3 regions of the Massilia sp. CCM 8734 genome follow, and region 1 is predicted to be linked to each of the others. Evidence: riboswitches for the same ligand, from Rfam matches in the RefSeq annotation. Region 1 holds a riboswitch; each other region holds the start of a gene.

Region 1 (7,833 bases):
CGAGCGACAGCTTTGCGGAAAACAGGAACAGCACGCACCACGCGGCCGCTTCCGGCGCCAGGAAGAACGCGGAAAACATGCGCATTTGCGCCAGCGTGTTGGTGCGCAAGGCCTCGTCAAGCAGCAGCGTCATGCACATCCAGAGCAGGCTGCCGCGCGCGAACACGCGCAACAGGCCCGCCGCCATGCGTGCGGCGGGCGACAGCACGGCCACATCGACCGGCCCCGGCATGCTCAGGTCCACAGGCGCCGGCGCGTGCGCGGCGCGCGGGCGCCACGCTGGCCACGCCGAGCATGCCGCCAGTACCAGCAGGAAGGCGCCGGCCGCCAGTCCGACCCAGTCGCCCCAGATCACCATCAAGGTGCGCGGCGGGACGCGCACCGGTACATCGGCGATGACCAGGATGCGTTCGCCCATGCGCGTGCCGGCCAGCACACCGCCGGTCGCGTCGATCGCCGCGCTGTAACCGTTGGTGGTGGCGCGGAACTGCGGCAGGCGCGTTTCGATGCTGCGAAACGCCGCCGCCACCTGGTGCATTTCCGCCCCCAGCGGACTGGCGCTGAACCAGGAGTCGTTCGACATCGTGAGAATGGCTTGCGCACCCAGGCGCGCGCCGTCGATGGCCAGGGCGGGATCGACATCGTCGAGGCAGATCAGGGGCAGCACCGGAATCTCGCGGCCGTCGGCCAGGCGCAATGGAAACACGCGTGCGCCGTTGCCGGGCCGCCAGTCGCCGGTCCAGGGCAGGGCGCGCCGCAAGCGCGGCCCGTCCAGCCAGGCCGGCACGTACTCGGTCAGTGGAAACAGGTGCGTCTTGCGATAAAAACCCGTCAGGCCGGCGCCTGGCTGCACGAACGCGGCGGCGTTGTATTCGCCGGCGCTGTCGCGATCGTAGGTGCCGAACACGAACGGCACGCCGGCGGCATTGACGATGGCCAGGATCTCACGATCGAAGTCGGCCCCCGCCTCGCTCTTCGGATGGCCGAAGGTGGTGGGGTAGGCCGTTTCCGGCCACAGCACCGCATCGGCGCGCTGGCGCACGACAGCGTCGTAGCTCATCGCGAAATGCGTATCGAGAATCTCGCGCACCACCGCGTGGGTTCCCTTTTCCTGGCGCTGGCGGTCGTAGGCGACGATGTTCGACTGGATCAATCCCACCCGCAGCGGCTTGCCGGCGGGAGCGGGGCTGGCCGACAGCGCCACCAGGCCGTAGCCGGCCAGCAGCAGCGGCGCCAGCGCGGCGGCCGCGAGCGGGCGGGCGGCGACGCGCCAGCCATCGGCACGGCGCGCCAGCGCCGCCGCCACGCCTTCGTTGGCCAGCAACAGCAGAACGGTCAGGCCGGCGGTGCCGCCCACGTCGGCGCCCTGGCGCAGCAGGCGCGATGGATACAGCCCGTGGCCGAGCGTGTCGCCAAGCAAGCCGGGCGCGGCGGCCTGGGTCGCCACCCAGGCCGCCGCACCGGCCAGTGCGCCCAGCACGGCGCCATGCCGGCGCAGCGTGATGTGGCGCACCAGGGCGAAGACGATGAATTGCGGCTGGAACAGCGGGGCGGCGAGCAGCAGCAGCGCCACGCCGGTGGCCGCGCCGACCTGCGCATAGATCCCGAGCGCGGAGCCGAACCAGGCGAACGCCGCCGCCGTGTAGGCAAGCGACATGAGCCAGGCGCGCAGCAAGGTCGCCGCCAAGGTGGGGCTGGCGTCCAGGATGCGCAGCCAGGGCGCCAGCAGTACGAACCCGAGCGGCCAGGCGACGCCGCCGCGCGCATACAGCGCCACCATGGCGCCGCTGGCGAGGATGCCCCCGGCAGTGCGCACTGTCGCGTGATTCAATAAGGCCATGGTGGTCAGCGCCCCGACCGTGCCGGTGGAATGACGATGCGCCGGATCGGCAAGCCGGGCGGCGCCAGTTCCGGCGGGACGACCAGGTTCTTGGGCATCTCGATGGGCTTGTTGCTGGCATCGACCAACTGAAAATCGGGTGCAAACATCAGCACCGCTTCGATGCGCTGGCCGTCATCGGTGGCCTGGTGATGGCGCACATAGCCCTTCGGCAAAACGAAATCCTCGGGCACCGCCAGCCCGACCAGCGGCGGACTCGTTCCCGGTGGCGAAAAGGCGCCCAGGCCGGAATGGATGCCGCGCTCGTGCAGGCGTTCGATGACTTGCGCCATGCTGGGATTTTCCCCGCGCGCGACGTAGCTCGACAGGTCGCGCGTGGGGTCGGCGTCACCTTCGGGCGGGCGCGCCGGCGCGGCCGGCCCCGGCACAGGCGCTGGCGCGCGTGCGACGCCCGCAGCCGGCCGATGCGTCGGCTGCGGCGGCGCTGCCGCCATCGGCGCGGCGGCGCCGGCCCCGCTGCGGGTCGGCTTCCATAAAAAGAACAGCGCGGCGCCGCAGGCAAGAGCCAGCAGCATGACGATGACGGCGCGGCCCCGGGAGGGCCGCCAGGCGCGGCTGGCAGCGGACTGCTCGCTGCCAGACTGCGCCGGCCCGGAACGCGGAGGCGTGTCCACGGATCGGCGCCCGCTGCTTACGGCGTGACCGGATTGTAGGTCGACACCGCCCAGCCCATGCGCTCATGGCCGTACTGGTTCCAGATCGGATTCTTGCCGCCGCTGAAGCTCGTGTAACGCGGCGCGCCGCTGCCGGTGGTGCTGCCGAACAGGCCGGAACTGAAGGTGCTGCCATTGTAGGTCGGGTGGGTGTCGTCCGACTGGATGTAGTCGTAGCTGCTGCCCGCCGACACAAAGTGCGTGTTGGCGTCGCGGATGGTCGAGCGCAGTGCCGTGGTCAGGCGGTTGACGTAGCTCGTTTCGCTCTCGCCGCTCACATAGCGCAAGCCCTCGGCGTCGATGCGGCCGTCACCGTTGCTGTCGTAGTCGGCGCCCATGTACTGGGCAAAATTATCCGCGCACTGGAAGCCCTTCTGGCGCGCCACGTCGCACATCATGAAGTTCATCCTGGCCAGCGCGGGCAGGAACTTGTCCTGCATTTTGACGGTGGCGCCGGTGCCCGCATCCTTGCAGGTGCTCTGCACATTGTCCACCGCGTAGCCCGGATAGTGCAGGTTGGAGACGACCTTCAGCTTGACCCCGGCGTAGGCGTTGGCGTTGATGTAGTCCATCGCGGCCGTCACATACTTCTTGCAGCTGGTTTCGGCGGCGGTCAGCACGCTGTAGTTGCAGGTGCCAGTCTGGCTCTTGAAGGCCGAACGCGCCTGCAAGCCATCGTTGCCGCACATTTCGAAGGTGACCACGCGCGTGTTACTTGCTTGCATATACGAGCGCTCGGCCACGATCTTGTTGTTGTACACGTCCTCGGCCACCGCGCCGGACTTGGTGCGGCGCACGCTTTCGACGTCGGCGCCCCACTGGCCCGAGAGATACTCCGCGTTGACCGTCGGCGCCGCGTATTTGGCCGCGCTGGTGACGGAGCCGTTAAAGCCGGCATAGATCGAGTCGCCATAGGCCACCGAGCGGTACTTGGTGCTGGTGCCGGCCCGGTCGATGGTCCACGAGGCGTTCTGGTTCAGGGTGCTGGCGGCTGCCTCGGAAGCCGGGGCGAGTAGTGCAAGGAAGGGTAACAAGGTGTGCAAAGAACGACGAAAGCGAATGCTCATGAAGCGTCTCCTTTTTAGTTGGACCCGTCCGCCAGGCCTGCCATGCCGGCCAACCTGAACGCGGGCATTTCAATGTATTGCAAATATGCACAAGCGTGCTAATTAACCATTCGTCTTGTACAGAAAACATTGAAAATCGGTAGATTTGTTGTAAATGCGCAGTACGGCCAGCGGGCGGTGGATCCCCACGCCATCCCGCTGGCTGGCGCAGGAAAGATGTGACAAAAACGATTTTGCGCACTAAAATGCGCCCAATGTGAATGGTGCCCTCCCGCTTGTCGGCTGGAGGGTGAAACGGGAAGCCGGTGACGCACGAGATTTTCATCTCGCGCCAGTCCGGCGCAGCCCCCGCTGCTGTAAGCCTGACGACTTTGATCGAACGCCACTGTGCAGTGCATGGGAAGGCAAGACCAGGGAAGGATGACGGCGAGCCAGAAGACCGGCCAGTCACGATGCACGCGCAACGCCCGGGGTGTGGGGTTGCCTGTTATTTGTCGTCCTTTTTCTGTTTTGCCAATGCAAGCGCACGCCGCCGTTGTACGTGTTTCCGTTCGCCCTGCGCGAGCGGCGCGTGCCATGGTGGCGGCGCATGCGTTTGCGAACGTAACCATCGGCCGATCCGGTCATTCACTACGTCAGGCGCTTCCATGATGTTTTCCAGCCACGCTTGTTCCACCCCCATCCGCCCCATCGTCGCCGCCATCGCACTGCTGTGCGCCCCGGCCGCCCGGGCCCAGCCACCGGCGCTGATGCCGGTGGTAACCATCCAGGCGGCGTCGGACGACGGCCTTGGCCTCAAGCGCGAGATCGGCGCCGCCAGCCGGAGCGGGCGGGCGGCGCAGGACTTGCCGGCGAGCGTAGAGTCGCTCGGTGCGGCCAGCATCGAAGCGCGCGGCGACGTGCAGCTCAAGGACGCCGTCACCCGCACCACCGGCCTGACCGACATCAGCTCGCCCGGCAACGGCATCGCCTATTCGGCGCGCGGTTTTAGCGGCAACAGCGCCATCGCCATCCTGGAAAACGGCCAGCGCCCGCAGGTCGGCTCGGGCACGGCAAGCTATCCCGCCGATCCGTGGGGCTACGAGTACATCGAAGTGCTGCGCGGCCCGGGCTCGGTGATCCATGGCAGCGGCACCACCGGCGCCACCATCAATGCCGTGCGCAAGGCGCCCACGCGCGCCGCCGCGTTCGAGGCGATGGCCGGCATCGGGGCCGGGCGTGCACTGCGCGCCGGCGTGGGCGCCAGCGGCGCGCTGGGGCAGGGCGGGGCGTTCCGGATCGACGCCTACGCCGACCGCAGCGACGGCTTGATCGAACGCGGCGATGCGCGCCACGGCAAAGTGCTGGCCAGCCTGGCGTATGCGCTGGCGCCCACGCTGGACCTCGAGCTCCAGCTCGATCATCTGGAGCAGAAGCCGCAGCGCTACTTCGGCACCCCGCTGGTCAACGGCGCCCTGGCGCGCGCGCTGCGCAGGCAGAACTACAACGTCGGCGACGCCGATATCGGCCTTGATGATGACAAGGCGCTGGCCCGCCTGACCTGGCGCGTCACGCCGGCCCTGAGCGTCAGCAACGAACTCGTTTACATGAAGGCGCGCCGCCACTGGCGCAATGTGGAGAGCTATTTCTACGACGCCCAGGCGAAGCTGGTCGAACGCAGCGACTACATCGCCATCGCGCACGACCAGGAGCAGGCCGGCAACCGGCTCGAGGCGCGCTGGGACGCCGGCGCCAACCGCCTGGCGGCCGGGTGGGAAGCGGCCACCATCAATTTCACCCACACCAATAACGCCCCCTACGGCGGCGCATCGAGCGTGGCGCCGACCGGTTTTGCGCCGGGTGTGTTCGACAGCCCCGATCCCTTGCGCCCGGACTTCACGACCGATACCGTCACGCATGCGCTGTATGTCGAAGACGCTTATCGATTCAGCGAGACTGTGCTGTTGCTGGCGGGCCTGCGCCACGACCGCTACCAGGTCGAGCGCACCAGCCTGCAGGGGGCGGCCGGCTTCGACGCTACCTTGCAATCGACCGCCGCGCGCCTGGGCCTGACCTGGAGGCTGGCGCCGGATACCTCGCTGTACGGCCAGGTCAGCAGCGGCAGCGATCCGGTGACCAGCCTGTTGTCGCTGAACCTGGCCAACAGCCGCTACAAGCTGACCCGCTCGCGCCAGCTGGAAACGGGCGTCAAGCAATCGCTGGCCGGCGGCAAGGCCGAGTGGACGGCCGCGTTGTACCGCATCCGCAAGGACGACATCATCACGCGCGACCCGGCCAAGCCGGCGCTGTCGATCCAGGGCGGCGCGCAATCGTCGCGCGGGGTGGAGGTGAGCGCCAGCGTGGCCTTGGCGCCGGCCTGGCGCCTGGAAGCGAACGCGGTCTATACCGACGCCCAGTTCGACCAGCTGGTCGAAAGCGGCAACGTCTCGCGCGCCGGCAACCGTCCGGCGGACGCGCCCACGTCCTCGGCCAATCTCTGGCTCGGCTACCGCAGCGGCGACTGGCGCGCCGGCGGCGGCGCGCGCTACGTCGGCGCGCGTTTTATCGACAACGCCAACACCCAGTCTCTGCCGGCCTACACGGTGCTCGATGCGAGCGTCGGCTGGCAGGCCAGCCGCCACGTGCTGGTGCAACTGAACCTGCGCAACCTGGCCGACAAGCTGTACGCCAGCACCTCGTACGGCGGCAGCCAGTACCTGCTGGGTGCGCGGCGCCATGCGGAACTGACGGTCCAGTGGCGTTATTGACGATCGCGGCGGGCCGGCTGATCGCAGTACTCGACCGGAGCCGAGGCATAGCCTGTGCCTTACGTGCGGACTTCGGCGATTCCCGGGAAAGGATGGTGCGCCGCTCTGCCACCACTTGGAGCATGAGGAAGTCTTGCTATTCGTAGAAGATTTTCCACAATGCAATTAATGACTTTGGCAGTGGGATGCGGATCGCAGCCGCCCCTCGGCTTTGCGCGTTGTTCTTCAGCCGGTTCCACAGCGGCCAGGCGCAAGCGCATCCGCACCGGCCGGCGGCCGGACCGGCGCGCAGCGGAATTGAGCCGCCACGCCAGCACGGTTAGATCAAAGCTTCCCCCTCGCCGCAGCCTACAATGAGAGAGCTGGCTGATACCGGCGTAAGACTGTCATCGAGCTCACTTCCGCGTTTCGATGACGGTAAAGCGGGTGACACGTTTCCCTTGCTTCATTGTTATCCTTAAGCATCTACGTGCCACCATTCCTAAAAGGTGGATAAAATGAGTACGATAAACATCAACGCGTTCTCGAAGAACGCGATCGCGGCAATCCTGCTGACCATCGCCTGTGCTGGCGTCGTGTCCGCAGCGAATGTGACGCATTTCCGTAGTTCCGGCGATTATGCATGCGCAAGTGGAATCACCGGTCCAGACCGGGTAGCGCATTTGTGCGTATATTCCAATAAGCAGGAGGGTACAACGACTGTTTTCCTCAATTACGTTTCGTTCAATCTGAGCGATGGAGGCGACTTCATGTTCGGAAACGGTGAGATCCCATCGTCGGCTTTCAGCGCCACGGCCAAGGGCGCTTCCCTCTCGGTGGTGCCATCGGCCGTCCCGGGTTTTGTCATGGAAGGCAGTGAACATACCGGCGCTATCATGGTGGAATGGAAAGCAAATGGGTTTTCCAGCTCACAATTTAGCGGACACAGCACGTACACGTACGCCAACGGCGCTTTCCGCCAGAAATGGAATGGCAGCTCGCGCGATCAGAGCGCGGATACCAGCGGCACCTTTTTTGGACGCAACTTCGCCGGATTCAACAGCAATTTCGGGAGGACGACAAATATGACGATTACCTTTGAACGCCCAGTACCCGCTCCAAAATAGATGTGATTTTTGTCTTCCCTGTCCGGCGCGCTGCTGCGTTGCACGCCGCCGGCAGCCGGTCGGACTTGGGATCGTCGGCTGCGAAAATAGCGGGACGGTCCATATTTCGCCGCTTTCTCGGCCAATAGCTCGCTACTGGCATTGCGACATCGTCCAAATCTGGCCTCGCCCGGCTATTTTTTGCTTCGACTCCCCAAGTCCGACAGGCTGCCAAGAAGAGGCTGTTATGAATGACCGGAACAGAAACCTTTTGGCAGATTCGTTGTCAGAGCGGTATGTGTAGCGACCGGCATTTGAAAGCGCGCCGACCTGCCTTCGGCGGCTTTTTTGACCGGGAGTAACTGCATCTATCGCCCCCTG
Region 2 (7,833 bases), on a different contig from region 1:
CACGCCGGACAGGCGCACCTTGAAGGCGTCGCGCTGGTCGGCGCCCTGTTCACCGCGCGCGTAGGCGTAGCCGCCCCAGTTGACGTAGGCTTCGGCGAAATCGGCGTCGGCTTCCCAGTTCTTGTGCTGGATCAAGGGCAGGATGCCGGCGCCGTAGCTGCCCGGCTTGGCGCCGAACACGCGGTACGACGCGCGCCGCGCGCCCTCTTCCGGGCTCAGTCCCTGCTCTATCCAGCCTCCGAGTTCGGCCAGGTAGTGCTTGCGCACGAAGTTGTGCGTGAGCGGTTCGTCGAGCGCGATGACGGTGTTCACGGCATCGTCGATCAGGTCGATCAGTTGCGGGAACGCGTCGCGGAAAAAGCCGCTGATGCGGGTCGTAACGTCAATGCGCGGGCGTTTCAGTTCGTCGAGCGGGATCACTTCCACGCCGCTCACCTGGCGGCTTTCGGCGCGCCATACCGGGCGTACGCCGAGCAGCGCCAGGATCTGGGCCACGTCGTCGCCGTGGGTGCGCATTGCGCTGGTGCCCCAGATGCTGATGGCGACGCTCTCGGGATACTCGCCGGTTTCGCGCTCGTGCCGCGTCAGTACCTCGTGCGCCAGTTGCAGGCCGACGCGCCAGGCCGATTGCGACGGCACGCTGCGCGGGTCGACCGAGTAGAAGTTGCGCCCCGTCGGCAGGATGTGCGCCATGCCGCGCGTGGGCGAACCACTTGGGCCGGCCGGTATGTATTCGCCGGACAGGCCATTGATCAGGTTGTCGATTTCGTCGGTGGCGCGCGCCAGGTTCGGCACCAGCTGGCTGCACGCGAAACCGAGCACCTTGCGCAGCGCGTCGAAACGATCGACTGCCGGCGCGGCCGGCGCGATGGGGGAAACAGCAGCGCGCACGGCAGCGGGCGCGGGACGTGCCTTGCCCATTTGCGAGAGCATGCTCGATTTGACCCGCATGGCCGGTTGCAGCAGCGGCGCGGCCACCTGGTCGCCGTCGATGTCGGCAAAGACGAGGTTGAGCACTTCATCGATGGCGGCCGGGCGGTATTCGCGCGCCGCCAGTTCGGTAAACAAGCGCAGGCACAAGGCGTCGATGGCGTCGAGCGCATCCGAGCGCGTGACCACGGCGCACTGCGCCAGCCGCGCCAGTGCCGGCGCCACGTTGATGCGGCGCCCCTTTTGATCGAGCAGCAGGTCCATCGTCAGGCCGAACAGTTTCGACACTTCGGCCTGCAGGCCCGGAATATCCAGGTTGGGCAGGCGCGTGAGCGATACCAGCATGGCCGGCATCTGTTCCGCGTCCGGACCGCCGCCGAGAATGTGCAGGCCGTCACGGATCTGGGCAGAACCGAGCTCGCACAGATAACCGTCAAGATCCTCGATCAGGTGGGCCACGTCGGAGCCACCCATCGACGCCAGCGCGGCCGGCAGCTCGCCGTCTTCTTCGTGGTGATGATCGTGATCGTGATCATGGTCGTGATGATGGTGATGGCCGTGTCCATGATCGTGATCATGGTCATGATCATGATCATGGTGCAGCAGGCGCGCCTGCAGGTCGGCATTCAGGTTGGTCTGCTTGACCAGTTCCCAGATCTGCTGCTGCAACAGCGGCAGCTTGGCCGGGTCCAGCACTTCGACCTGATAATACTCGTCGACCAGTTGCGTGAGCTGCGCCAGCGCACCGTAGGTATCGGCGGTGGTCATCGGCGGCGTCAGGTGGTCGACCACGACCGCGTGCGCGCGCCGCTTCGCCTGCGAACCTTCGCCCGGATCGTTGATGATGAACGGGTAAAACAGCGGCAAGTCGCCCAGCAAGGCGTCCGGGAAGCAGTTCTGCGACAGGCCCACCCCTTTACCGGGCAGCCATTCCATCGTGCCGTGCTTGCCGACGTGGACGATGGCGTCGGCGCGCCAGACATCGCGCAGCCAGCGGTACAGGGCGTAATAATGGTGGGTCGGCGGCAGGTCGCTCTGGTGATAGATCGCGTCCGGATCCATGCCGTAGCCGCGCGGCGGTTGCAACGCGACGAAGGTATTGCCCAATTCGATACCGGCCAGCGCCAGGTGGCCGTCGCACACATACGCTTCGCCCGGCGCCGCGCCCCACTGGCCGCTCATTTTCTCCTGCATGTCGGGCGTGAGCTCGGCAAACCATTGCGCGTACAGCGCGGCGGGCACGCGGCCGGCGGCGTTGCGCAACTGCTCGGTGGTCACGTAAATCTGGTCGTACGAACAGCGCGCAACCAGGTCGTGGATCAGCGTCGTGCCGTCGGCGGGCGGCTGGCCGACGTCGTAGCCGGCATCGCGCATGGCGTCCAGGATGCGCATCAGCGAAGCCGGGGCGTCCAGCCCGACCGCATTGCCGATCTGGGACGCCTTGCTGCTCGAATTGGTGAACATGAAGGCGACGCGCTTCTCGACGTTGGGCACGTGCTTGAGGCGTGCAAAGCGCGCGGCGATGCCGGCCACGCGCGCCACCCGGTCCGGCACCGGCTCGTATTCGACCGCGTCGCCCTGCAGGCCGGCGGCGCGCGACTTGAACGACACCGGCGCGGTGATGATGCGCCCGTCGAATTCGGGCAGCACCACGTTCATCGCGGTATCGAGCGGATTGAGTCCGCGCGCGGACTGCTCCCACTGCGGCAGGGTCATGCCGCTGGTGATCGCTTGCAGCACCGGCACGTTCAGCGTTTCCAGCACACCTACCGACCAGCCGGCCGGCGTGGGGCCGCCAGGCGTAATCTCGCCCATCGCGAACGATGTCGTGTTGATCAATACGTCGATATGCACCCCGCGCGCATCGCTGAAGTAGCGCAGCGCGTCCGGGAGCTCGCCGCCGCCGCCGGCGCCGCTGCGCAAGGACGACGTAAACACCGGCAGCACGTTCATGCCGCGCTTTTCCAGCGCGTCGAGCAGCGCGTCGATGAAGCGCGTGTTCCCGCTCATCCAATGCGCGCGGTAGAACACAATGCCGGCACTCGGCGCGCCGGCTTTGCGCAGCGCCAGCCAGTCGTCGATGCCGGCGCCCTGCGCCAGGTCGGGATGATAAATGCCGTGTTCCGGCAGCGCCAGCGCGCTTTCGTACCCGAATCCGGTCAGCAGCAGATGATCTGACAAATAGCGCAGCAACTGCGCCAGGTTGCCGCTGCCGCCGCAATGGAAGTAGTTCAGTGTTTGTTGCAGCACGTCCGGTGCGACGGTCGACACCGCGGCCAGCTCCGGATCGGGCTCGCCGGTGCCGCTGATGGCGATCAGGTGCTGGCCGGTGCGGCGCGCGTGGCTTACCAGGTCGGCAAAACCGGGGACGCTGCCGAGTCGCCCGAGTACTCGCAAGATGATGATGCGCGCGCCCTGCACCTCGCGCGCGAGCAGCGCCGTGGCGCCGCCATCAGCGTCGAGCCCTTGCAGGTTCACGCCCGCCACCGCGCCGAACTCGGGCGGCAACTGGCTTACGGCGTGGTGCAGGACCGTCAGGTCGTTCGATGCGTGGGTAAGCAGCGCGATGGGCGTCGGGCCTTGAGGAAAATCAGGTGTCATTGTCCGCCACGAGTGTGTCGCCTTCGCCGATGCGATGGAAAATCAGGTCGGTCACTTCCGCGCCGCCAATCAGGTGTTCGCTGACGATGCGCGCGGCCGCCGCTTCGTCGACGCGCCGGTACCACACGCCTTCGGGATACACCACCACGATCGGCCCTTCATTGCGGCAAGCGACCATGCAGTGGGTGCGGGTGCGCTTGACGCACAAGTCCGGATGCGCGTCAATCTCGCGCCCCATATGCTCGAACACGGCCTGCGCCTGCACGCCGTTTTCGGTGCAGCGCGGGCCGACGCACATGAACACGTGCCGGTCGTGGGTGCGCATCGGTCAGCCGAACTTCTTGTAGAAGTAGCCCGACAGCGCGCCCATGGCCAGCCAGAAGGCGGCATTCGCCAGCAAGGTCGCGTACAGGAAGCTGCGTGCCAGCTCGGGCGGCGCACTGCTCGAATGCAGCGCCGGCTGCGGCGATCCGATCAGGTGCGGCACGAACAGCAGCAAGGCGCCTGCGATCTTGAGCGGCCAGTTTTTGGCGAAGACCAGCAGCGCCAGGCCGCCGACACTGGCCGCGACGGTGGCGGTCCACCAGAGCTGGCGCGCCAGCAGCGGCGCGGCGACGGTGCCCGGCAGCTCGGGCGGCAAGCCGATCGAGGGCGCAACAAAGAACGCCGTGTAGCCGGCCGCACCCCACAACAGGCCCGCGCGCCAGCCGCTTGCACGGCCGTGCAGGCTGATGGCCGCCGCCAGCAGCAGCGCAAAACCGACGCCGGCGCTGATATTGGCCACCGCCGTGTAGAAGGTGCGTTCAAGACCGTCGTCCGGCTGCCAGCCGCCGTGTTCATGCGCGCCGCCTTCCGCATGCTCGTGCGGCGTGGCGTCGGCGTGGCTGTGCGGCGCGGCCACTTCCAGCGCTTTGGGCGCGGCGCTTTCGAACACCTCGGCCTGCAGGATGATGGGCGCCACTTGCACCTGCTGCACGCCGGTCAGAAGCAGGCCGGCCAGGATGCCGGCCGCCGCCGCGCTGGCGAGAATGCGGTTAAAGGTGCCCAGGCCCGTTGAGGGCGCGGTGCGAATCAGTGACATGGAAAGCCGGCCGAGTGACGGCTGTCGTGCGCCGCGTTGTGCAGCGTTTCCATCGAGGCGAAGCCGGCGCCGAACAGCAGCACGGCGCCAAGGCTGGCGGCGCACATGGCTTGCACGATGCGCTCCTTGATGGCGGTAAACGGGACTTGTTCGTCAAAGGTGGGGGTGACGCTGCGGATCGACGACATGGCATTCCTTCCAAAAGCACTGCGCATAGAGCCAGTCCAATGCAGACGCGCGCGTCTTGCCATGGCCGGCAACCGGGGGCTTGTACGAAGAGAAGGAACATGAGATGGGTGCGGTACGCAGCGATCCACCTGGATCGCCCTCCGCGATACAAACGACTTACCGCTTCGGCTGGTTTCCGGGCTGGCGAGTGGCGGGGCCAAAGCCCACTTCCGGGATATGCGCCTTCCCATGCTTTGCACAGTGGCGTGATACACATCCTTGACTCGCTTACCGTTGCGGGGGCAGCGCCGGCTTTGCTCCGTGGAGGAGCGCACCGGCTTCCCATTTAATCCGGCAAACGATCGTTTGCCAGAACCAGAAGCTTGACTACCGGCGAAGTATAGGTCTGGACTATATAAATTGCAAGGTTGCGCGCGAGGTGGGCGTCGCAGTGCGCGTCGCGGTGCGTGTATTTACCAGTCGCGCCATTGTTCGGTGATGTCTTCGTCGGCTTGCAGGCCGGCATCCTTGGCAACCAGGTAGATGATGTCACACAGTTTTTCGCGCTCTTCGGTCTCGATCACGCCGCCGGCGCGTTCATCGAACTCGTTGAGGGCCACGACGACGCGTTCAACTTCTTTCATGATCGCTGCATGATCGGCAGGCTTGGAGAGCTTGTCGATGGCGGCGGCGTATGCGTCGAGGATATTCGCGCACTCGTCGATTTCGGCCTTGCCGTACGGGGGCTCGTTGTCCGGGTCTTCGGCGCAGCGCTCCATGTAGGCAGCCATCTCGTCGAGCAGGTCGGCGCGGATTGAGGCGATGTCGGGATTCGGTGGCATGACGCAGCACTCCTTCAAAATTGATGGGGTGCCAATGTAGCATGAAGCGGCGCGCCGGCGCCTTGCATTACTCGCTGAATTCGATGTCCATCTGCTTGCCGTCGTAGCAGAATGTCATCTGCTCGCCTTCTTCGTCGCGGATCTCCAGCACACCGCCGGCTTCGACGAAGGGTCCGAGCGTGTCGAACAGGCGAATCAGCCAGTTGGTGATGATCTCGATATCGCCGCCGTCGATCAGCAGCGCGCCTTCCTGGCGCTGGCTGGTGAAGCCGATCGATTCAAGGAAAGCCGGGAAGTCCCGTTCGGCGCGTGCGCGTTCGGCGAAAAAGGAGTCGCATCCTTCGAACGATGTGCGAATCGCGTTGAACGCCTCCGGTTGCCGGGCGTTCCTGATAACGATGCTGGCATCGTAGATCCATGCTGCAGTACTCACTTGCACTCCCAATTCGTCAGAAGACTGGCGCGGTCGGTACGCAGCCAGGATCGTATTTCCTGACGACAGTTTTACATGCCTTTCAAAAACTGTCAAAGCGCCGATGAAGGGCGTTGTTTTCGGAGCGCAGGTCAAGGATAAACGAACGACTTGACCAAGGTCAGTTCGCCCGGCGCGCGCAATGGCACGCGCACCACTTCCTGGCGCTCGTTCGGTGAATTTTCGTTGGTGATGATCGCCACCTGCGCCACCGTCAGGATGCCGCTGTCCTGGCCGGCCCCGTAATAGTTCACATAGACGTGGTAGTTCCCCTTCGGCGGCGCGGCGCTGGAAAAAATCTCCGGGCCATAACCTGTGGTGACGTCGACATCGAGCGCGCCGCCGTTGGGCATGACCCGGTTGCCGTACCACGAGTGGCCGCCGTCGGGCGCGACCACGTGCAGGTCGACATCGGTGCCGTCACTGTCCCACGACAGCACCACGCGCAGGCGCGACTGGGTCTTGCCGGCGTACGAATCGAGGAACTGGGTGCGATTGCGCGCCTTGCCGTCGGGCGAGCGCACTTCCACGCTGTTCGACCCGCGTCCGAAGGCATACGGGCGCGCGAAGCTGCCATCTTCCTGCACCGCCATCGGCATCGCCACGCCGTTGACCACCAGGGTGGCCGGCTTGCTCTTGCCCTTGCCGCCGATGCGCCCGCGAATCTCGGCCGTCGGACTCTGCCCCTCCTGCACGCTGACCGACGCCGCCGGATAATTCACATCCTGCGAATACGCCTCTTTGGCGCCCTTGGAATTGCGCCAGCCGCTGTTGGGCGAGTCGATCTTCACCTGGGCCAGGGCGGTGGTGGACAACAGCAGTGCGGATATCAACAGTATTTTCATGATCAGGTGTGGTGGGATTATTGATGCGCTTCCAGGCGCGTATCGACCAGGCGCCGCGCCAGTTGTTCGACCAGGACTTCATCCTGCCCGCTCGGGTGGTTGCGCAGGCCCAGGTGCAGGAACTCGTGCGCCAGGGTGATGCGGTCTTCGCGGCTGGCCAGGCCGCGCAAATAGATCCGGTTACGCGACTGCTCCGAATACGGCGCACCGCGCACCAGATGGCATACCGCCGGCGGTTCGGCCGGTGTTTCGTAGCCGGCCTGTTTGCGCAGCACGCGCTCCCACTGCGGCAGTTCGCGCGCCAGCCACGCCTGCGCGCCGGGCAGGCGCACGCACTGCTGCGAGTCGCCGCCCGAGAGCGTGGTCAGGTCGGCGCCGGGATAGGCCGCCGTCAGGATGGCGTCGAAACGCATTCCCCGCTGCGCCTCTTCCACCGCCTGGCTCCACGCCATGGTGTCCTTCGACGCCGTATCGGCGTGATAGCGCACGTTCACGCCGGACAGCACCAGCTGGTCGGTCCAGTCGGCGATGGCGCGCGCCGCCACGCTGGCCGGCTGGGGAGCGACGCGCTGCGTGGCGCTGCTGTCGGCGATGCGCTGGCAACCCTCGGCCCACTGCGCGTTCTGCTGCAGATAGGTACGCGCCGCCACCGCCAGCGCCTTGGCTGCCTCCGGCGCGCTGGTACCGCCCTCACGGTCGATCACGCGCGCCACGTACTCGTTGACCCCGAATCGTCCGGTCAGGCGCGTCCGGCCCTGCGGATCGCGCTCCAGCACCATGTCGTTCTGGCTGAAAAACGCCAGGCTGCGGCCGTTCTTGAAGCGCACCTGGTACGGCCCGCGAAGGAGTCCCGGCACGGCGGCGTTGCGCCCTGCCGCCACCGCCTTGATCGGA
Region 3 (7,833 bases), on a different contig from region 1:
ACAAGGGCGCAGCACTTCAGCCGCGCCGGCTCACATCGACCCCGGATACAGCTTCGCCAGGGTCGCGCGCGCCACCTCCGTCGCGATCGCCTCGACGTCGGCAGCCGCCTTGCCCGCAGCACCCTCGCTGCGCAGCGCCTGCCACAGGTCGGCCAGCCGCCCCGCCTGCCCGGCCACGGCGCCCTCCACTTCCACCTGCCAGAAGGCCGGCGCCTCGCCTTCCACGAAGTTGCCGCGCCCGCGCCCGAAGTGCGCCACCGCCAGATAACGCAGGATGCTACTGACCAGCAAGGTTTGCAAAAAGTCGTCGGCGAACTGCATCGTGGTGCGGTTGCGGTCGGTGCTGGTATTAAAACCCCAGGCCGCGCCGGCCGCCGTCAGCGCGCCGACCACGCCGCCCAGCAGTGCCCCGGCCCCGAAGGTCAATCCGCCCGCCATCAGGTCGGCCGACAAGCCCGTGGCCGCGCCCGACACCACCGCCCCCAACAATCCGGCCTGGGCGCGGTCGAGCGGCGCGCGCACGGTGAAATTCTTGCTCACGCGCGCGTTGATCTTGGGCGCCTCGCTCGGATCGAGCTGATGCAGCGCCAGCAGGCGCCCGGTGGTGGCGGCGATATGTTGGTTCAGCCTTTCCACCAGCAAACCCATGGCCCGCTCCTGCCGCTGCTGGTCGCTCTTGCCCAGGCCCACCACTTTCATGGCTGACTTGATGAACGTTTTCTCGTCGGCCTCGACCGGCTCGCTGTCGCGCGCGGCGCTGGTGATCTGGGCGCTGGTGATCCGCATCGCTTCGACGAAACGCTCGCGGTTGTTGGCTTCCCACAGCGCAAACAGGCGCGCGTAAGCGGCCTGCTTGGGCTCCTCGACCAGCTTGCCCACCGCCTCGTAAAAGACGCGCTCATGCACCCAGCAGCGGGCGAAGGCATCCAGCGCCAGCACATCGCGCACGATCTTGTACTGGTCCAGGTGCTGTTTCCAGGCCGTTTGTTCCTGCTGCTCTTCGTGCGCCGGACGCGGCGGCCCCAGCTGGTTGAGCAGCACTACCACCGGTTTGCCCAGCCATTCCAGAATGCGCATCTCGGCCGGCAGGTAGCCGGCGTCGCGCGGATGTTCGGACGAGTTAACCAGGTACAGCACCACATCGGCCTCGTCGCGCGCGGTGCGCAGCGCTTGCTGGCTGAGCCAGAACGGGCGGTCGCGGTAGCGGTCCAGCACTTCGCGCAGGAACCAGCCGATCGGATTACCGGCCATGGCCAGCCGCTTGAGCAGGCGCACCGAGTCGCCGAAGCCGGGCGTATCCCACAGTTGCAGGGTGTCGCCCTCGGTTGTCTTGAGCAGCAAGTGCGACTCGGCAAAGATGGTCACGTGGGCGGCGTCGCGCACCTCCCCCACATCGACCCCGACCAGGGTGCGCGCCAGGGTGGTCTTGCCGTTGTTGGTGTGCGAAATCAGTGCAAACTGGATATGGACAGGGGTGTCGCTCATGATGCCTTCGATAAACTAAGTCCGGCGCCGAGCTCCAGCGGGCGGCGCTCGGGATGGAGCAGGTTGACGATGGTCGCCGGGGCGCGGTGGAACTGGCAGAACTGTTGCCACAGCGCGATGCGCTCGGCCAGCCGTACATCGGCCCCGGCTTGCGCACCGCTGCGCTCGGTCAGCGCCGATTCGTCGATCAGCACGGCAATGCCGCGTTTCGAGGCGCGCACCAGGTGGTCGAGAAAGGCGCCATGATTTTCCTTCTCGGGCGTTGCCGCCAGGCTGAACAGCACGGCGGTCTCCGTCACATTGGCGTCAATCACGCTCAGGTCGCGCAGCATATCGACCGCTTCTTCACCATAGCCGGAAGACGGGCGCAGCATCACCCGCGCCTGGTCGCCGAACAGGGTGACGGCAATCTGCGCCAGGCCCTTGTCGCGCGCCTCGTCCAAGGTGTAGCTGTAGGGCAGCACGCGCAGCAGGGCTGGCGCGGTCGTGCCGGCCTCGCCGTTGAGCTTGCGGAAGTAGGGCTGCTCCAGGTCCAGCGGAAATTGATTGCTCATCCGCTGCGCGCGCCAGTGCGCCACGCCAGCGAGCACCAGGCGCGGCAGCACCACCAGCAGCAGCAAGGTCGCACCATATAAATGCACCCACTTGGCCCCGCCCGCCCCGGTCGGCACTTTCGAAAATTGCAAGGCCTCGATGTCGGCGATGCTGAAGCCTTCCAGCGGCAACAGCGCCACCGCCGGCGCAAACAGCACCGACAGGATGCCGTGCACTTGCGTGGCGTTGAGGAAGGTGCTTTCCCAGCCGGCCACATATTGCGTCAGGAACCCGCGCGCGTACAGCGACAGCACCGCGCCCACCGCAAACATCGCGGCGGCCAGGTGCATGGTGCGCGCCAGGCGCGCCTGCGTCAGCCTGGCGCTCAGCTCGCTCCACTGAAGACTGAAATTGGTCAAGCCGGCCGCCAGCACGTTCGGCAGCTTGCGCGGCAGCGACAATTGCGCCCCGCTCAGGCGGCGCATCAAGGCCGGCGAGACCCAGCCGTTCTTCCGTGCCGGCACCAGCACCCACGCCATCAACAACAGATACACCAGCATATTCCAGCCGATAATCGCCAGCAGCGGCGCCGACAGCAAGTCGACCCGGTGCGGATCGCCGATCCGGTCGACCGCCGCGCCGAGCACCAGCGCCAGCAGCGGCAAGCCGAGCGACAGCGCCTTGAAGCCGCCGCGACGGCGCGCAATGGCGGCGAACGCGGGCGTGCGCTCGCTCAGGCGCTTGAGGATCTGCTCGGCGCGCTGTTGCAAAAAGTGCTCGGTGGTCACTGCCGACTTGCTGTCGGACGCTTGCCACTGCGCCAGCTCCTTCGCGCTGCGGCTGGCGTACAGGCGATCGTCGTCGCTCAGCACCTCGTGCTTGCCGTCCATGGTTTCGATCGCGCGCACCAGCACCACGTCCCTTGCCACCTGTTCGTTCATGCTTTTCCTGTTCTTTTTACCAGCTCATTTGTATGAAACGACAACATTCACAAGCCAATTGTGCCGCACTTTGCAGCCCTACGCTAATGCCGTTAAGTTAAGCGGATTTTTGGCCACCAACCTAAAAACCGTCATTCCCGCCTGCGCGGGAAGTCATTTCTGCCAGTGGCAGGAATGACGGGCCAAAGTTAACACCATTACCGCCCTACGCTGGCCTTGCAAGAACGCGACAGCGTGGATGTGCTATCTTAACGCGGAATTTTCTTGACACTTTCTTATCTCTCCTCACGATGCGCCTCCCAGACATACTTTCCACCCACGACCCACTGCTGGCCAGCGAACTGGCCCAAGCGATCGACAACAAGACCAAGCCGCTGGGCAGTTTGGGCGCGCTCGAAACGCTGGCCCGGCAGATCGGCCTGATCCAGCAAACGACCAGGGTGGCCCTGCACAAGCCGGCCATCCTGGTGTTCGCGGCCGATCACGGCGTGGTGGCGGAAGGCGTCTCGGCCTATCCGCAAAGCGTCACCTGGCAGATGGTCGAGAACTTCCTGTCCAGGGGCGCGGCGATTAACGTCTTCGCGCGCCAGAACGGTTGCGCGCTGCAGATTATCGACGCCGGCGTGAACCACGACTTCGGCAAGCGCGCGGCGCTCATGGACTGCAAGGTCGCGCGCGGCACCGCCAACTTCGCGCAGCAACCTGCCATGAGCTGGGCCGAATGCGCCGCCGCCCTGGCGCACGGCATGCGCATCGTCGGCAACCTGGAGGGCAATGTCATCGGCTTCGGCGAAATGGGCATCGGGAACACCACCGCCGCCGCCGCGCTGATGCACAAGCTGACCGGCGTGCCGGTGGCCCACTGCGTCGGCGCCGGCACCGGTTTGTCAATCGAGGGCGTGCTGCACAAGCAAAGCGTGATCGAGGCGGCCGTCGCCCTGCATGGCGACATGAGCGAGCCGCTCGACATCCTGGCCACCTTCGGCGGCTTCGAGATCGCCATGATCGTCGGCGCCATGCTCAAGGCGGCCGAACGGCGCATGGTGCTGCTGATCGACGGCTTCATTGTCAGCAGCGCGCTGCTGGTGGCGGCGCGCCTGCAGCCGGCCATCCTCGACTACTGCGTATTCTCGCACTGCTCGGACGAAGCCGGCCACGCACGCATGCTCGAGCACTTTCACGCCAGGCCGCTCCTGAACCTCGGCCTGCGCCTGGGCGAAGGCACCGGCTGCGCACTGGCGCTGCCGCTGCTGCACGCGGCCGTCAACTTCCTCGGCGAGATGGCCACCTTCCAGTCGGCGCGCGTGGCCGGCCAGTCGGCGTAAAAACACGCCATGGCCAGCATCGTCCACCAGTGCCGGCTGTTCTTCATCGCGCTGCAATTTTTTACGCGCGTGCCGATTCCGGGCTGGGTGGGCTTCGATCCATCCTGGCTGCACCATGCGTCACGCTATTTTCCGCTGGTCGGGGTGGTGGTGGCCAGCGTGGCGGCGGCGGTGTACGCCGGCGCGGCGGCGCTTTTTCCGGCCCCCGTGGCGGTGATATTGTCGACGGCGGCGGCCATCTACCTGACCGGCGCCTTCCACGAAGACGGCCTGGCCGACATGTGCGACGGCTTCGGCGGCGGCTTGAGCACAGAGCGCGTGCTCGAGATCATGAAGGACTCGCGCATCGGCACCTATGGCGCGGTCGGCATGGGGCTTACGGTGGGCCTCAAGTGCGTGCTGCTCGCGTCCCTGCCCACACCGGCCGTCATCGTCGCGCTGTTCATCGCCCATCCTTTATCGCGCCTTGCGGCGGTGAGCCTGATCTGGGAAATGGAATACGCGCGCGCCGACGGCAAGGCCAAGCCGATGGCCCAGCATATGAGCCACCGGGAATTCGGCATCGCCTGCGCCTGCGCCGGCATGCCCGCGCTGGCCCTAGCAACGGCCGGCATGCTGCCCTGGCTTGCACTGCTCGCCAGCGTGGCCGGCGCCGCGCTGGTGGCGTGGTGGCTGGGCGCCAAGTGCCTGCGCCGCATCGGCGGTTACACCGGCGACTGCCTGGGCGCCGTGCAGCAGGTGGCCGAAGTGGTCATCTACCTGGCGCTGCTGGCGTTTTTCCATCGCGGCGCCTGGCCCTGACATGCGCCTGTATCTGGTGCGCCACCTGGCGCCGCAGGTGGCGCCAGGTGTGTGCTACGGGCGCACCGACCTGGCTGTCGATCCCGGACTGCAGGCGCTGGCCCTGCCCGCCCTGCGCCAGCGCCTGCCGGCCGGCGCACCGATGTTCTCGAGCCCCCTGCGGCGCTGCGCCGGACTGGCGCAAGCCCTGGGCGGGGCGGCGGTGCGCTACGACCCTCGCCTGGCCGAACTCGATTTCGGCGACTGGGAAATGCGCCGCTGGGACGACATCGAGCGCGCCGCCATCGACGCCTGGGTCGCCGACATGGCCGGCTACCGCCCGGGTGGGGGCGAAAGCGTGACCGACATGGCGCGGCGCGTGTCGGCGTTTTATGCCGATTGCATGCGTTCGCACACGAGCGCCGCCATCGTCATCTGCCACGCCGGCGCCATCCGCCTGCTGCTGGCCCGCGCGCGCGGACTGGCGCCCGAGGCCATGGCGCTGGAAGCGGCGCAGCGTCCCCACGCCATCGCCTACGGCGAGACCGTCACCATCGACTGTGTATAATTATCGGGTTTTGGTGCCCGCGCCCATGTCCATGAGCGCAGTTAAACTGGGAAACACGAAGCCTGCAACAGGCCAACGTGTGCTGCCCCCGCAACGGTAAGCAAATGTCGCTGACATGGCGACGAGCCGCCTCGATTGACCACTGTGCATTTGGCATGGGAAGGTGAGACGGCCGCATTTGCCAGCCCGGATACCGGCCAACACAGGTGGGAACGTGCGGCAGTTGCACGCTCCTTTTCAATCTGGCCAACGGGGACGTCGGCCGGTTGCTCGCAATCGCATTCACTGAAGACTTGTCATGACCTTTCCTGTTGTACGCCACGCGGCCCTGACGTCGCTCGCGCTAGCTTTTACCTCCCCTTGCGCCCTCGCCGACAGCCCCATCGATTCGGCAGCTACTGCCAATACTGCCGTCATCATCACCGCCGCGCGCGCGCCGCAGCCGTCGATCGATGTCCTGAGCGACCATGTCTTGATCAGCGCGACCGACATTGCGCGCTCGGGCGCGGGCAATGTCGTCGACCTGCTGCAAAAGCAGCGCGGCATCGAAATCACCCGTAACGGCGGTCCGGGCGCGGCATCGCAAGTGTTCATCCGGGGCGGCGACCCCAAGCAGACCGTGGTGCTGGTCGACGGCGTGCGCATCGGCTCGTCCACCATCGGCATCGCCAACTGGGCCACCCTGCCGCTGGCGAACATCGACCGCGTCGAAATCGTCTACGGCCCGCTGGCCACCATGTACGGCGCCGACGCCATCGGCGGCGTGGTGCAGATCTTCACCCGGCGCGGCGCCGGTCCGGCCAGCGTGACGGCGTCCGTGGAAGCGGGCAGCGACAAGGCGCGCGCCATGACGTTCGGCGTGGCTGGCGCCAGCGAAGGCGAGAACAGCATCCACTACGCTTTTGGTGCGTCCAAGGACAAGGACGAAGGCTTCTCGGCCACCAAGCCGGGCGCCTCGTCGTATAACAAGGACAACGACGGCTACGCGCGCGACAGCGCCAGCGGCCAGTTGGGCATCGTGCTGGCCAAGGGCCATGAAGCGGGGCTGCTGTACCTGCACAGCCACCTGGCGTCGCAGTACGACTCCGGCCCGAACCCGTTCGACGTGCGCAGCGTGCAAAACATGGACAACATCGCCGTCTACTCCAAACACCAGTTCACGACAAGCTGGAAAATGAGCCTGCAGGCCTCCGAGGCCGACGACAAATCGGTCAACTTCACCAGCGCCACGGCCAGCAACCGCATCGACACGCGCGCGCACGCCTACAGCATGCAGCACGACATCGCCCTTGGAAGCGACCTGCTGCAACTGGTGCTCGAACGTCGCGTGGAAAGCGTGTTCGCCGACACCACGCGCGCCTTGAACGCCAGCCGCGCCACCAATTCGGTCGCCGCCGCCTACTCGGCGAAGCGCGGCAACCACCTGGCCAGCGCCAGCGCGCGGCGCGACGACAGCACCCAGTACGGCGACAAGACCACCGGCGGCATCGGCTATGGCTACAAGCTCACGCGCGCGCTGCGCGTGAACGCCAGCGCCGGCACCAGTTTTCGCGCACCGACCTTCAATGAACTGTATTACCCGGGCTACGGGGTCGATACCAACAAGCCGGAACAGGGTAAAAACGTCGAAGGCGGCGCCTACTACAACGACGGCACGACCGAGGCCAGCGCGATCTGGTACCGCAACCGCCTGACCGACCTGCTGGTCAACACCGGCAAATGCCCGGTGCAGCTCGATTCGCACCCGAACGGTTGCGCCTACAACGTCAACCGCGCCACGCTCGAAGGCGTCAGCCTCGGCGCGCGCACCCGCCTGGGCGATGTCGACATGAGCGGCTCGCTCGACTTCCAGGACCCGCGCGACGACACCACCGGCAAAAACCTGCAACGGCGCGCCAAGCGCCACGCCAAGTTCGCCGTGGAGTACAACGCGGGCGACCTGATCGCCGGCGTCGGCGTGCAGGTATCCGGCAAGCGCTTCGACGACCTGGCCAACCGCACCACGCTGCCCGGCTACGGCGTGGTGAACCTGTTTGCCTCGTACCGATTTGCCCACGACTGGTCAGCCGTGCTACGGTTGAACAACATCGCCGACAAACAATACGAACTGGCGCGCAATTACGCCACCGCGGGCCGCCAGGTGTTTGCCGGCATCCGCTACGGCATCCGTTAAGCACCATTAAGCACCAAACAGGAGTCG

What was found. A riboswitch is a leader RNA that binds a small molecule or an ion and turns the genes downstream of it on or off. The one in region 1 is predicted to bind cobalamin.
Region 2: it holds a riboswitch for cobalamin, as region 1 does, so the genes downstream of both, F2P46_RS10875 (CbtB domain-containing protein) here and F2P46_RS00535 (TonB-dependent siderophore receptor) in region 1, are expected to answer to the same signal.
Region 3: it holds a riboswitch for cobalamin, as region 1 does, so the genes downstream of both, F2P46_RS33355 (TonB-dependent receptor) here and F2P46_RS00535 (TonB-dependent siderophore receptor) in region 1, are expected to answer to the same signal.

The regions. Positions count from the first base shown of each region.
Region 1 covers NZ_WHJI01000001.1:125,961-133,793, forward strand. The annotation lists gene lnt (apolipoprotein N-acyltransferase) at 1-1,840, opposite strand, end outside; gene F2P46_RS00520 (hypothetical protein) at 1,846-2,514, opposite strand; gene F2P46_RS00525 (SGNH/GDSL hydrolase family protein) at 2,532-3,620, opposite strand; cobalamin riboswitch at 3,865-4,083, shown strand; gene F2P46_RS00530 (hypothetical protein) at 4,108-4,269, opposite strand; gene F2P46_RS00535 (TonB-dependent siderophore receptor) at 4,268-6,367, shown strand; gene F2P46_RS00540 (hypothetical protein) at 6,865-7,473, shown strand.
Region 2 covers NZ_WHJI01000009.1:117,667-125,499, reverse strand. The annotation lists gene F2P46_RS10890 (cobaltochelatase subunit CobN) at 1-3,531, opposite strand, end outside; gene F2P46_RS10885 (ferredoxin) at 3,521-3,856, opposite strand; gene F2P46_RS10880 (CbtA family protein) at 3,860-4,612, opposite strand; gene F2P46_RS10875 (CbtB domain-containing protein) at 4,603-4,800, opposite strand; cobalamin riboswitch at 4,950-5,175, opposite strand; gene F2P46_RS10870 (hypothetical protein) at 5,254-5,622, opposite strand; gene F2P46_RS10865 (hypothetical protein) at 5,690-6,055, opposite strand; gene F2P46_RS10860 (DUF2135 domain-containing protein) at 6,187-6,939, opposite strand; gene F2P46_RS10855 (DUF2300 domain-containing protein) at 6,957-7,833, opposite strand, start outside.
Region 3 covers NZ_WHJI01000062.1:18,418-26,250, reverse strand. The annotation lists gene F2P46_RS33380 (DUF3482 domain-containing protein) at 31-1,485, opposite strand; gene F2P46_RS33375 (DUF2868 domain-containing protein) at 1,482-2,960, opposite strand; gene cobT (nicotinate-nucleotide--dimethylbenzimidazole phosphoribosyltransferase) at 3,251-4,285, shown strand; gene F2P46_RS33365 (adenosylcobinamide-GDP ribazoletransferase) at 4,295-5,086, shown strand; gene F2P46_RS33360 (histidine phosphatase family protein) at 5,088-5,633, shown strand; cobalamin riboswitch at 5,628-5,850, shown strand; gene F2P46_RS33355 (TonB-dependent receptor) at 5,932-7,806, shown strand.